DNA from 4 places in the Pseudoalteromonas sp. PAB 2.2 genome. Region 3 is predicted to be linked to each of the others. Evidence: predicted binding sites of a transcription regulator. Region 3 holds the regulator's gene; each other region holds the start of a gene.
The links. Region 3 encodes sigma-54, which starts transcription at its own class of promoters, with help from an activator protein. Its sites were predicted from a motif close to GTTGGCACGNNNNTNGNNT; they were not measured.

Region 1 (3,171 bases), on a different contig from region 3:
GGTGGCGATATTGAGCGTCGTGGCGGGATTCAAACGGGCTCAGTGCTAATTGAACAAATGCAGATAGCAGGAAGCTAACACGCAACGAAGCATCATAAAGCCTCACTTAATAAAGTGGGGCTTTTTTATTAAAAAATGCTTTACCTCAACTAAACTTTAGGTTTTATCGTACTGGCAGTTTCATAATTTAAAAGGAAATTCGCTATGCATTTAGAACACATAAACCTAGTCGTAAGTAATGTTGACGCCATGCTGCATTTTTATAAAGCCGCGTTCCCTCATTGGCGAGTAAGAAGCCAAGGCGACAGCACCTGGTCTGGAAAGCCGCGTAAATGGCTGCACTTTGGTGATGATTACCAGTACATTGCATTCAGCGATAATGGTGAAAATGAAAATCGCGATTTATCGGGCCATCAAGTGGGCCTTGCTCACTTTGCTTATGTGACACACGATATTAATGCCGTGATTGAACGCCTTGTAGATGCAGGCTACGAAGTGGATAAATTAGGCCCTGAAAACCCTTACCGAAAAAACGTGTATTTTATTGACCCCGCAGGCTTTGAAGTCGAGTTTGTCGAATATTTCAGTGACATCCCAAGTGAAAGAAATAACGATCTTTAGTGATGAAAAAAACGAGCAGCGAAATAAGCAACGAGTTACGAAAAGCGAGATGCGAGCTAAACCGTGAAGGGTGTTTAATGTCGCTGAAAAGGTTCGCTTTTTCGGCGTTAAAACGCCTCCCACGTGTGTGATGTGTGTCACTTGTAGGAAGGGCTTTAGCCGTGAATTTTATAAAAGACGTTGCTGCGCAAACGCGCCATGCAAGCATAACGCCTACGGTTTAATGTAGGCGTGAAATTGATTGTGCGTGAAGGGGTTTCGCAACTCGCATTTCGTTATTGCACTCTATTCATTTCTTTCCAACTGGCTTTTAGGCTGTTGGCAAAGCTGATGAACTTTTCTTTCATGGTGCGTTTGACTTTAATCTCTACTGAGCCTAGCCAAACATTACCTTCGATCGTAATTGTGGGGCCTTGCCCTTTATTGAGTGCAACCGATTTATTTTCAACGCTACCTACCACACTAAACAACTTTGACACTACATTTACATGTTCTGGCACGTAGATTTCGTCGCTGCCTAAAATACAGTTTACGTAGATGGTGACATGCTGGTGCTGAAAAACGGCTTCACTAAAGTCTAATTCAATTGAGCCTAAACAGTTAGTTAGGTGAATTTCTTTCGGGACTAGCCATTGGCCGCTGCGCTCGTTGGAACCTAAAATACTGCGTAGTTGCAGGCTTTCTGCATCGCTACCATGTGCATAGTGAGGTTTAAACTGCGCGTGTTTATGTGACTTGTAGTCAATATCTGCTGTTAACTCTAAGTCAGCAACCAGCTCAATTAACACTTCATTGCTGGTGGCTTCCATTGCTTGGTCTAGTCTTCGTTCAAATGCTTCTGCTGAAATAACTGCATGACTGTAGTTATAGATAAGTTGATCGATTACTTCTTCTCTTACTTGCTCGATGGGGCGATCTTCGAGTTTGACGGCCATGATAATTCCCTGTTGAGTTTTAAAGTTATGTTAATCACAAAGCAAAGTGTAGGCCAAAAATTATTTTATTAATATTCATTGGTTTATGTTTTTTGGTGTGGGCTTTTATTCGTTAAATTAACCATAGATTAATAAGATTGACAATTAATTAGTCATTTTTATAACAGAGTGAACTTCTTACCGAATTGTCTGTAAATAATTACCGAAACGAATATAAATTATGGCTGAATATCTATTTAACTTATTGAATAATATGAAAATAAAAAAGTTGGCATCGTAGTCGCATTAGTTATCTCGTCTTTAATCAAAAGGAGAAAGATTATGAATACATTCAACAAGACTATGATTGCTGCGTTAGTAATTGGTGCAACAAGTATGAGTGCTCAGGCAAGCAACTGGGAAAATGAAAGTAAAGATGCTTGGATTGATGGTAAGGCAGAAACTGTGCTTCTTATGAACACTAACCTAAATAATTTTGATATCAACACAGATGTAAAAAACGGCAAAGTTGTATTAACCGGTAAAGTTGATAGTGAATTAGACAAAGAGTTAGCCGAAGAGCTTGTACTTAGCCTAGACGGTGTAACTGCTGTTGATAACAAATTAACGGTTGTGAAAAACATGAAGTCTAAGGCAGCGAGTGCAGATAAAGGTGACTCAGTAGAAAGTGACTTAACTGATGCGAAGATCAGTACAGTGATCACCACACGTTATTTATTTAACTCTGAAGTAGGCGGCACTGATATTGATGTCGATACAGATAAAGGCGTTGTTACATTAAAAGGTACGGTTAAGTCAGATGCAGAAAAGCAATTAGCAGTGAGCATTGCTGAAAATGCTGAAGATGTGCGTAAAGTCATCGATGAACTTAAGATTGTTGCTGAATAATAGCACGCCCTATAGCCCAGCTTTGGCTGGGCTTATCTTTTTCAAGGAGTGAGTTATGGATTTAATACGCATTATTTTCTCGGTTTTAATTCCGCCTCTTGGCGTATTTTTACAGGTAGGTTTGGGGGCACAATTCTGGATTAATATTATTTTAACCTTATTAGGGTACATTCCAGGTTTGATTCATGCTGTGTATATTATCGGTAAGCGATAATAATCACGGTTCAAAGGAATGGTTGTATAGCAAGGAAATGCACACGTAATAATGGATGACAACACTGCAAGGAGATTTACAGTATGGAAAATGTAACACAGCACAAAGGACAGCAAGGAAGTAACAAGGCGTTATGGACAAGCGCACAATGGCAACGCTTTATGGATAAAGTGAAAGGATAAACACCAAGGATTTTGGTTTAGGCTAGGAGCCAAATATGGATGAAGCTAGCGTAAGGAGGTGACAAAATGGAACAAGTACAAGCGCAATTATTACACGGACTGAACAACAAGGGAGTTGCTACATGGAATGAGCAACAGTGGCAACTATTTATGGAACTTACTAAAGCGGTTACGCCACAGGTAACAAGGAAGGCTGACGATAAAAACCCGATGTCATCTTCAGGTGACATCGGGTTTTTAATTACATCTGCAATCTATCTCAATACCAATTCAAATCAGTGTGAATGATTTAGACCTGTCGTTTGCAGCGTTAAAAATTTCTTATTGACGA
Region 2 (3,171 bases), on a different contig from region 3:
GTTTTCAAGAGTTGGTTTTGCTAAAGGGCGATTGACTTCTATAGCGCGCTCTTTAACAAATGAGGTTGTAACGATAAAAAATATCAGCAATATAAATACAATATCGAGCATCGGGGTCATATCTACATCAGCGTTTGCAGTGGTTTTTTTAGGTTGTTTCACCATAATTAGGTCCTTGTTGTTTTTGACCAAGCCACAAAATTTACGATTAAGTGGACTAGCCATAGTCGTGTTAAGAACACGGATTATTTTTAAAATGCTGGGCGCCACAGCCATTTTTCGGATCCTAAATTTAAAGTTAGCAGCTTTTAAAAATACTGTAGTTAAATAAATATTCTAAGTTTATTAAATGTTTGTAGCGTTTTTGTTGGTAAAAATATTTATTAACTTTGATGAAATCATTTCGAGGTTTGTCAGGTCATTGTTGTTGGAACTAAGTTTAAAGGATGGATAAATGCTAAAAATTAAGTCTTTAGTTTGTGCTATGTGCCTTGTTTTACCAACAGCAAGTTTTGCTGAGCAATCAGTTAACGGGCAAGATTTTATAAATTTATTTGAGAAGCTGTCAGGTAAGCAGCCCGGAATTAGAAAAGGTCACGCCAAAGGTGTATGTGCTGTGGGCACATTTACACCTAATCAAGCAGCAAAACAGTATTCAATCAGCCCTTTATTTAACGCACCATCAAAAGCAAATATTCGTTTTTCTATGGGTGGGGGTAACCCTAATGCTGATGAAACATCACGTTCTCCGCGAGGAATAGGGGTGCAGTTTGTGCTAGAAAATGGGGATGTGCACAATATTGCAGGGCTAACTACGCCCGTATTTGCAGGTAACAGCCCTGAAGCATTTTTTGGTTTGCTAAGTACCTTAGTACCTGACGAAAAAACAGGTGAAATCGATTTTGCAAAAGTGAAAGCATACAGAGAGCAAAACCCGAGTACGTTAGGACAATTTAATTGGCTACAAAGCCATAACCCGCCAGCATCGTATGTGTCTTCACGTTATTTTGGTGTGCATACCTTTTACATGGTTGATGAAAAGGGCACTAAGCAAGCTTTTAGATGGACCATGGTGCCAGAAGCGCAAGAACAAGTACTAACTGAAGAACAAATGAAAGCATTACCTAAATCATTTCTTGCTAAGCGACTTGAAGAGGATTTAGCGAAAGGGAAAGTTCATTACCGTTTTCAAGCTGAATTAGCCGAGCCGGGTGATGCATTAACGGATCCTTCAGTGCAATGGCCTGCTGATCGCAAAACAGTTAATTTAGGAAAGCTCACGATAGAATCCACGGGTGAATCAGGGTGTGATTTAACTAATTACGACCCAAATCTGCTTTCACAAGGCTTTATGCCAAGTGAAGATGAAGTGTTAAAGCTGCGCTCAACTGCTTATGCTATTTCATTTTCAAAACGTATTACTGGGCAATAACGTTCTTTAAATTTTCAATATGAAGCCCAGTTATGCTGGGCTTCATATGATTAGCAGTTAATGCTTTTTCATTTTACTCATTTCGGCATGACAGCTTTGAATAGTTAGCAGGGTTTTTGATAACGCTGCTTCACAGTCGTGGGGTTGAGGTTTTTTGAGCGCACTTTTTATTTCTGCGAGTGTTTTGTCTTCGACTTCTTCAAGCTCACTGACGTAGGTTGCATCTTTGTCTGCACCGAGTTTAGTGATTAAAGATGTGTAAGCTTTACGAGCTTCTACCGCAAAGTCTGAGCCATTTTCACGGTGACCTGTTTGGTTGATGGCGTATGGCTGTAAACGTTCAATACTTACTTTACGGGCATCGATCATGCGCTGAAATAACGCGACGATACTGGGGTCTGAAACTTTTTCCTGTGCTTTTTCATAAAAATCGATACCACTATTCATAACTTGAATGATATCTGCAATATGATGAACGTCATGTCCTTGATGTGTTTGCATAATGACCTCTCTAATAATATAGACTGAATTAAAACAATGCTCTCTACATGAAGCAAAGCATGTTCCAATCCCTAACATAAAAGTATTATCATTAATAATCAGAGTGTTACATTTTTATTTTGAGATAAAGAGAGTTTGGTACGCCCATATAAAAAGGCGTACCAGCAATAATTACAGGTTAATAGGTAAAATATTACTTAAGCTCATTGGCCACTTCAGCTACTTTTTGTCTAAGCCAAATATGGCTGGCATCACGGTGTAAAAGAGGGCTCCAAATCATGTCGAGTTCAAAAGGCGGAATAGGGAAAGGTGGCTCAAGAATTTTTAATCCCGGATCATCTAAATAAATATTCGCCGCTTTTGATGGCAGTGTGGCCACTAAATTCTGCTCTTTAGCCAGGTGAATGGCGACATGATAGTTTCGAGTAAAGGTTGCAATATTCCGGTGCTTACCAAAATGAGCAAGCGCTTCGTCTACCCAACCTAACTTTTGGACATCTTTTGGGTCCATCCCTACGCCAACACCAAAACCTGTTTTACTTACCCAAATATGGCGCGCTTTTAAGTAACTATCGAGACTGAAGTCTTTAATGATAGGGTTGTCGGCTTTTACTAAGCAGCAAAAACTGTCTTTCCAAATTTGTTTGTAGTGAAACGATTGGGGTAAGTTTTCAAAGCGGTTAATTGCCATGTCGACCTTGCCGTTTTCAACGTCATGAAACGTAACGTCACTGGGGGTCAGGATATCAAGCGTGGTGTCAGGCGCTTCTTCGTGTAACTTACTAAGTAGTTTGGGCGCAAGGGTACTGGCCGCATAGTCACTGGCCATAATACGAAATACACGTTTACTTTGAGATGCTTCAAATTCACGGTTAGGAGCGAGTGTTTCTTCTAACGTCATTAAAATACCGCGTATGACAGGTTGTAGCTCTTTAGCACGCTCTGTCGGCACCATTCCTTCACTGGTGCGTACCAAAATCGGATCATTAAATAAATTTCTCAGGCGCTTTAAACCGTTACTCATTGCGGGTTGTGTAATGCTTAACTGATTAGCCGCTTTGGTTACATTGCACTCTCTGAGTAATGTATCTAGGTAAACAAGTAAGTTTAAATCTATTTTACTTATATTCATTCTGTGTCCTTGGTGTTTACCAATAATGGATAAATCGTTGTGCAGCAGGGTAAGGGTAAATGTGGCTTACCACGCCTTGCTTAATATTATATTGAGCTTGTCGCCA
Region 3 (3,171 bases):
CCAAGTTGTAAAAAATGTAGGCCTTGAGGTAGAAGCTGGCAGCATTGTCGGTTTACTTGGGCCAAATGGCGCAGGTAAAACAACCACCTTTTACATGATTGTGGGATTAGTGCCCAGTGACAAAGGTAAAATAAGCATTGATGATAACGATATCACCTTATTGCCAATGCACAGCCGCGCTCGCTTAGGTATTGGCTATTTGCCACAAGAATCATCGATTTTTAGAAAACTGACCGTTTATCAAAACTTAATGGCCATTTTAGAGACCCGTAAAGATCTCAATAAACAAGGCCGCGAAGAAACACTTAACAGCTTACTTGATGAATTTAGCATTCAACACATTCGTGACAGCCAAGGTATGGCATTGTCAGGGGGTGAACGCCGTCGTGTTGAAATAGCACGCGCACTGGCCGCTGACCCTAAATTTATTTTGCTCGATGAGCCTTTTGCTGGTGTTGATCCTATTTCAGTGTTAGATATAAAGAAAATTATTGAGCACTTAAAAAATCGTGGTATTGGTGTATTAATTACTGACCACAATGTGAGAGAAACCCTTGATGTTTGTGAAAAAGCCTACATTGTTTCTCATGGGGAGCTAATTGCATCAGGTACACCTGAACATGTGTTAGCCGACCAAACTGTACGCGATGTGTATCTAGGCGAGCAATTCAGGCTTTAAATACGCCACCGACTAGAGCATCTGCTAGACTTATAACAATGACAATAAATCAAATAAATAGTTAACGGCATCGTGCTATTGTTTGATAAGACTAAAAAGGATTGTTAGGGATACATGAGGCAATCATTACAGCTGCGCATGGGCCAGCAACTTACAATGACTCCACAACTGCAACAGGCTATCCGTTTGTTGCAGCTCAGTACATTGGATCTCCAGCAAGAAATTCAAGAAGCGTTAGACTCTAACCCTTTGCTTGAAGTTGAAGAAGCAGATTATGCAGAAGAGAGTATTGGCAAGAACGAGCAGAAAGCCGAATCTGACGATACCCAACTAAGCGCGTCGGCTGACGAAGCTGCAAGCGAGTACGAGCAAGAAAGCAGTGATGCCCTCAACAAAGACACCGTAAGTGACGACTTAGCAATGGATGTTACGTGGGATGAGTACATGAGTGCTGCCCCATCAAGTTCCTCAGGTCCAATGCCTGAAGATGAATCAATTTACCAAGGCGCATCAACCGAAACTCTCCACGAATACCTAATGTGGCAGTTACAACTGACTCCATTCAGCCCAACAGACGAAGCGATTGCCGTTGCGATTGTTGAGGCAATTGATGATTCGGGTATTTTAACCGTAAGCTGCGAAGACATTGTTGAAAGCTTCAATCAAAATAACGATGAAGAAGAAATCGAACTTGATGAAGTCGAAGCTGTCTTAAAAAGAATCCAATTATTCGATCCTGTCGGTATTGGCGCCCGTAGTTTACAAGAATGTTTGTGTATTCAATTACGCCAATTCGATGCTGACACCCCCTATTTAGCTGAAACTAAAATGGTGTTATCAGAACATATTGAATTATTAGCGAGTCGTGACTATCGCACTTTGATGAAAAAGACTAAGCTTAAAGAAAGTGAGCTGAAAGAAGTCATGACATTGATCCACAGCTTAAATCCAAAGCCTGCGGATACCATTGTTAGAGAAGAGTCTGAATACGTGATACCCGATGTATCCGTAAAAAAAATAAAAGGCCGTTGGGTAGTTGAACTAAACCCAGACTGCATGCCGAAAATCAGAGTGAATAGCCACTATGCGGCGATGTCACGTTCTGTAAAATCAAGCAGTGATAGCCAATTTATTCGCTCTCATTTACAAGAAGCAAAATGGTTTATTAAAAGCTTAGAAAGCCGTAATGACACGTTATTAAAAGTGACTAACTGTATTGTTCAACAACAACAGGCTTTCTTTGAACATGGTCCTGAGGCCATGAAACCCATGGTATTAAATGATGTCGCAGAAATGGTCGAAATGCATGAATCAACAATTTCGCGAGTAACAACACAAAAATACATGCATACCCCGCGGGGAATTTTTGAGTTGAAATATTTCTTCTCCAGCCATGTAAGCACTGAAAATGGGGGTGAGTGTTCATCTACGGCAATTCGCGCTTTAATCAAAAAGCTAATCGCCGCAGAAAACACAGCTAAACCATTGAGTGATAGCAAAATTGCAGATATATTGGCTGAGCAAGGAATTAAAGTAGCTAGACGGACAATAGCAAAATATCGAGAGTCTCTAGCAATACCTCCGTCGAATCAGCGTAAGAGTCTGATTTAGACGTTTTACATAGAAGGAAAATGCTTATGCAACTAAATTTAACTGGTCGTCATGTAGAAATCACAGATTCATTAAGAGACTATGTAAACACCAAGTTTGCGAAACTAGAAAGGCATTTTGACCACATTAATAATGTTCATGTCATTCTAGATGTAGAAAAACTAAGCCAAAAAGCAGAAGCAACTTTACATGTAAACGGAGGCGAGTTATTTGCCTCTACTGAACACCAAGATATGTATGCAGCCATCGACTCGTTAATCGATAAACTTGATCGTCAAGTAATTAAACACAAAGAGAAATTAGCTCGACACTAAATTATGAAACTTAGTTCACTTACTAACCAGGACTGCAGCAAAGCTGCGGTCCTTTTTAATAGCAAAAAAAGAATTCTCGAATTTATCAGCGAACTGGCTCATGAGCAGCTCCCTCATTTATCTCAGCAAGATATACTCAATGCCCTATTGAACAGAGAAAAATTGGGCAGCACGGGTATTGGCCGAGGTATTGCGATTCCACATGGTCGTATGAGCGGTGCAGATCAGCCACACGCATTTGTAATTGTGAGTGAGTCACCTATAAATTTTGATGCAATTGATAATCGTCCAGTGGATATTTTTGTCGCACTCATCGTACCAGATGGTGACTGTCAGCTTCATCTAAAGACCTTATCAACAATTGCTGATAGACTTAAAGACAAAGAATTTTGTAAACAGCTACGCAGTGCTAAAACAGATAGTGATCTGTTTAAAGTCATTGCATCAGAGGCATAAATGGAATTAATTATTATCAGCGGTCGCTCTGGTTCAGGTAAATCAGTCGCTTTACGAGTACTTGAAGACTTAGGCTATTACTGCGTTGATAATATTCCTGTAAACCTGCTT
Region 4 (3,171 bases), on a different contig from region 3:
AAAAAGCTTACTGATAGTAACAAAAATACCAATAAAGTTGTTCTTTTCACCCTGCGACCCTGCATTTTTTTATGTAATTAAAACTGTAGAGGAGAACACGCCTAATTACCATTAAAAAAGCCCGCCAAAGCGGGCTTGAGAACACACATTAATTATTTACTGTCTACGACGTATTAAACGCTGTAGTACATTTCGAACTCAACTGGGTGAGTTGTCATGTTAAGTTTTTCAACTTCTTTGTTCTTAAGTGAGATGTATGCATCAATTAGGTCGTCAGTGAATACACCTCCTGCTTTTAAGAACTCACGGTCAGCATCTAAAGCAGCAAGTGCTTCGCTTAGTGAAGAGGCAACTTGTGGGATCTCAGCTGCTTCTTCAGCAGGTAGATCGTATAAGTCTTTATCCATTGCATCGCCAGGGTGGATCTTGTTTTGAATACCGTCAAGGCCAGCCATAAGCATTGCAGAGAATGCTAAGTATGGGTTTGCTGTTGGATCAGGGAAGCGTACTTCGATACGACGTCCTTTTGCAGATGGTACTACAGGGATACGGATTGAAGCAGAGCGGTTACGTGCAGAGTATGCAAGCATTACTGGCGCTTCGAAACCTGGTACAAGACGTTTGTACGAGTTAGTTGACGCGTTAGCGAATGCGTTGATTGCTTTAGCGTGCTTGATGATACCACCGATGTAGTAAAGCGCTTCTTCAGAAAGACCTGCGTATTTGTCACCAGCGAAGATGTTCACGCCATCTTTACCTAAAGATTGGTGACAGTGCATACCAGAACCGTTATCACCTACAAGCGGCTTAGGCATGAATGTCGCTGTTTTACCATAAAGGTGAGCCATGTTATGGATAACATATTTCATCTCTTGGATTTCGTCAGCTTTTAATACCATTGTATTGAAGCGTGTTGCGATTTCGTTTTGACCCGCAGTTGCTACTTCGTGGTGGTGTGCTTCAACAACTTGGCCTAGCTCTTCAAGAACTAAACACGTTGCTGAACGCCAGTCGTGAGATGAGTCGATTGGTGAACATGGGAAGTAACCACCTTTAACACCTGGACGATGACCTTTATTGCCACCTTCGTAATCTTTATCTGAGTTCCAAGCCGCTTCGATGTCGTCGATTTTATACATAGAACCAGACATGTCTGATTTGTATTTAACGTCATCAAATAGGAAGAACTCTGGCTCTGGGCCAAATAATACTGTGTCTGCGATACCAGTTGAACGCATGTACTCTTCTGCACGTTTAGCAACAGAGCGAGGGTCACGCTCGTAACCTTGAAGTGTTGAAGGCTCAACAACGTCACAACGTACGATTAAAGTTGCTTCTTCAGAAAATGGGTCCATTTTTGCAGACTCAGGAACAGGCATTAATACCATGTCTGATTCGTTGATACCTTTCCAACCAGCAATTGAAGAACCGTCAAACATTTTGCCGTCTTCAAAGAAGTCTTCATCAACTTGATGATGAGGAATAGAAACATGCTGTTCTTTACCTTTGGTATCAGTAAAGCGTAAATCAATGAACTTAACGTCATTTTCTTTGATAAAATCTAAAACCGATTGTGACATGTGTCCTCCAATTGTTGGGTTTTATTTTTGCTGCATTATTGCTTTTGTTCTATGTAAGCTGGTTTCATGCCAAATTTTTAACGCCTTGTTTAGGCTTATAAAAATAAAATAAAGCGCATTTTGTTAATTATTTTTGCACTGTTTTGGTGCGTAAAATGTTCATTGTGGTGCGTTATGCTTACCGGTTGTATTTGCACAACGATTAGCCACCCTAGATAGCATAAACGAAATGTGCTTTAGTGCCAAAATATTGCTAAAAAGGTGATTTTTTACCAGTTTTGATGTTCGATTAAAGATAAAATTAATAAAATTGTCATTTATAAAACAGATACTTATAAAAAGCCTGAAGAAAGTTTATAAAATTGTATTGGATAAACTTTCATCCATGCCATTATTAAGGGATAATATGCGCCCTTTTAAATCCTATGCTTAGACATCTGTTGAAAATGCAGGTGAGTGCGTAGATCTTGCAGGATCAATGAGATTCAATTTCTCTGAGAAAAAATATGAGCATCGAAAAGTTAAGAAATATAGCGATTATCGCCCACGTTGACCACGGTAAAACAACTTTGGTTGATAAACTGCTTGAGCAATCAGGCACATTAGAAACACGCGGCGGTAATGAAGAGCGCGTGATGGACTCAAACGACATTGAGAAAGAACGTGGTATTACCATTTTGGCTAAAAACACAGCCATCTCTTGGAATGATTACCACATCAATATCGTAGACACCCCAGGACACGCCGACTTCGGTGGTGAAGTTGAACGCGTACTTTCGATGGCTGACTCAGTATTGTTACTTGTTGATGCTCAAGAAGGTCCAATGCCACAAACGCGCTTCGTAACGCAAAAAGCGTTCGCGCAAGGTTTGAAGCCAATCGTTGTTATCAATAAAATTGATAAGCCGGGTGCACGCCCTGATTGGGTTATGGATCAAATCTTTGATTTATTCGATAACCTTGGTGCAACTGACGAACAGTTAGACTTTAAAGTTATCTACGCATCAGCTATCAACGGCTGGGCAACATTAGATTTAGACGAACCATCTGACAACATGGAACCTATGTTCAAGATGATCGTTGACGAAGTATCACCACCGGATGCAGATCCTGAAGGTGACTTCCAAATGCAGATTTCTCAACTTGATTACAACTCATACGTAGGTGTAATCGGTATCGGCCGAATCAAGCGTGGTTCTGTAGCGCCTAACCAACAAGTAACTATTATCAGTGCTGATGGCACAAAACGTAATGGTAAAATTGGTGCGGTTCAAAGCTACTTAGGTCTTGAGCGAATTGATACAGACCGTGGTTATGCGGGTAATATCGTAACTGTGACAGGTATCGGCGAATTAAAAATCTCTGATACAGTGTGTGCGCCTTCTAACGTTGAAGCGTTACCTCCGCTATCAGTTGATGAGCCGACAGTAACAATGACGTTCTCTGTAAACACGTCGCCATTTGCGGGTAAAGAAGGTAAGTTCGTAACATCACGTAATATCCTTGAGCGTTTACAAGCTGAGCTTGTTCACAACGTAGCATTACGTGTTGAAGAAACTGACAACCCAGATAGCTTCCGTGTATCAGGCCG

Region 1: a site for sigma-54 is predicted at 1,824-1,842, ahead of BWD47_RS10435 (BON domain-containing protein). Genes of this name have one in related genera too.
Region 2: a site for sigma-54 is predicted at 1,984-2,002, ahead of BWD47_RS04325 (PA2169 family four-helix-bundle protein). Genes of this name have one in related genera too.
Region 4: a site for sigma-54 is predicted at 1,636-1,654, ahead of glnA (glutamate--ammonia ligase). Genes of this name have one in related genera too.

The regions. Positions count from the first base shown of each region.
Region 1 covers NZ_LYPI01000011.1:91,231-94,401, forward strand. Annotated here, with positions in the region: gene pmbA (metalloprotease PmbA) at 1-78, shown strand, start outside; gene BWD47_RS10425 (VOC family protein) at 205-621, shown strand; gene BWD47_RS10430 (LiaF domain-containing protein) at 897-1,556, opposite strand; gene BWD47_RS10435 (BON domain-containing protein) at 1,878-2,444, shown strand; gene BWD47_RS10440 (YqaE/Pmp3 family membrane protein) at 2,500-2,658, shown strand; gene BWD47_RS10445 (hypothetical protein) at 2,907-3,128, shown strand.
Region 2 covers NZ_LYPI01000008.1:58,558-61,728, forward strand. Annotated here, with positions in the region: gene BWD47_RS04315 (biopolymer transporter ExbD) at 1-165, opposite strand, end outside; gene BWD47_RS04320 (catalase family peroxidase) at 455-1,432, shown strand; gene BWD47_RS04325 (PA2169 family four-helix-bundle protein) at 1,490-1,933, opposite strand; gene BWD47_RS04330 (LysR family transcriptional regulator) at 2,127-3,065, opposite strand; gene aceK (bifunctional isocitrate dehydrogenase kinase/phosphatase) at 3,082-3,171, opposite strand, start outside.
Region 3 covers NZ_LYPI01000019.1:98,929-102,099, reverse strand. Annotated here, with positions in the region: gene lptB (LPS export ABC transporter ATP-binding protein) at 1-679, shown strand, start outside; gene BWD47_RS16840 (RNA polymerase factor sigma-54) at 794-2,290, shown strand; gene hpf (ribosome hibernation promoting factor) at 2,317-2,604, shown strand; gene ptsN (PTS IIA-like nitrogen regulatory protein PtsN) at 2,608-3,060, shown strand; gene rapZ (RNase adapter RapZ) at 3,061-3,171, shown strand, end outside.
Region 4 covers NZ_LYPI01000015.1:79,492-82,662, reverse strand. Annotated here, with positions in the region: gene BWD47_RS14320 (DUF4124 domain-containing protein) at 1-50, opposite strand, end outside; gene glnA (glutamate--ammonia ligase) at 174-1,580, opposite strand; gene typA (translational GTPase TypA) at 2,087-3,171, shown strand, end outside.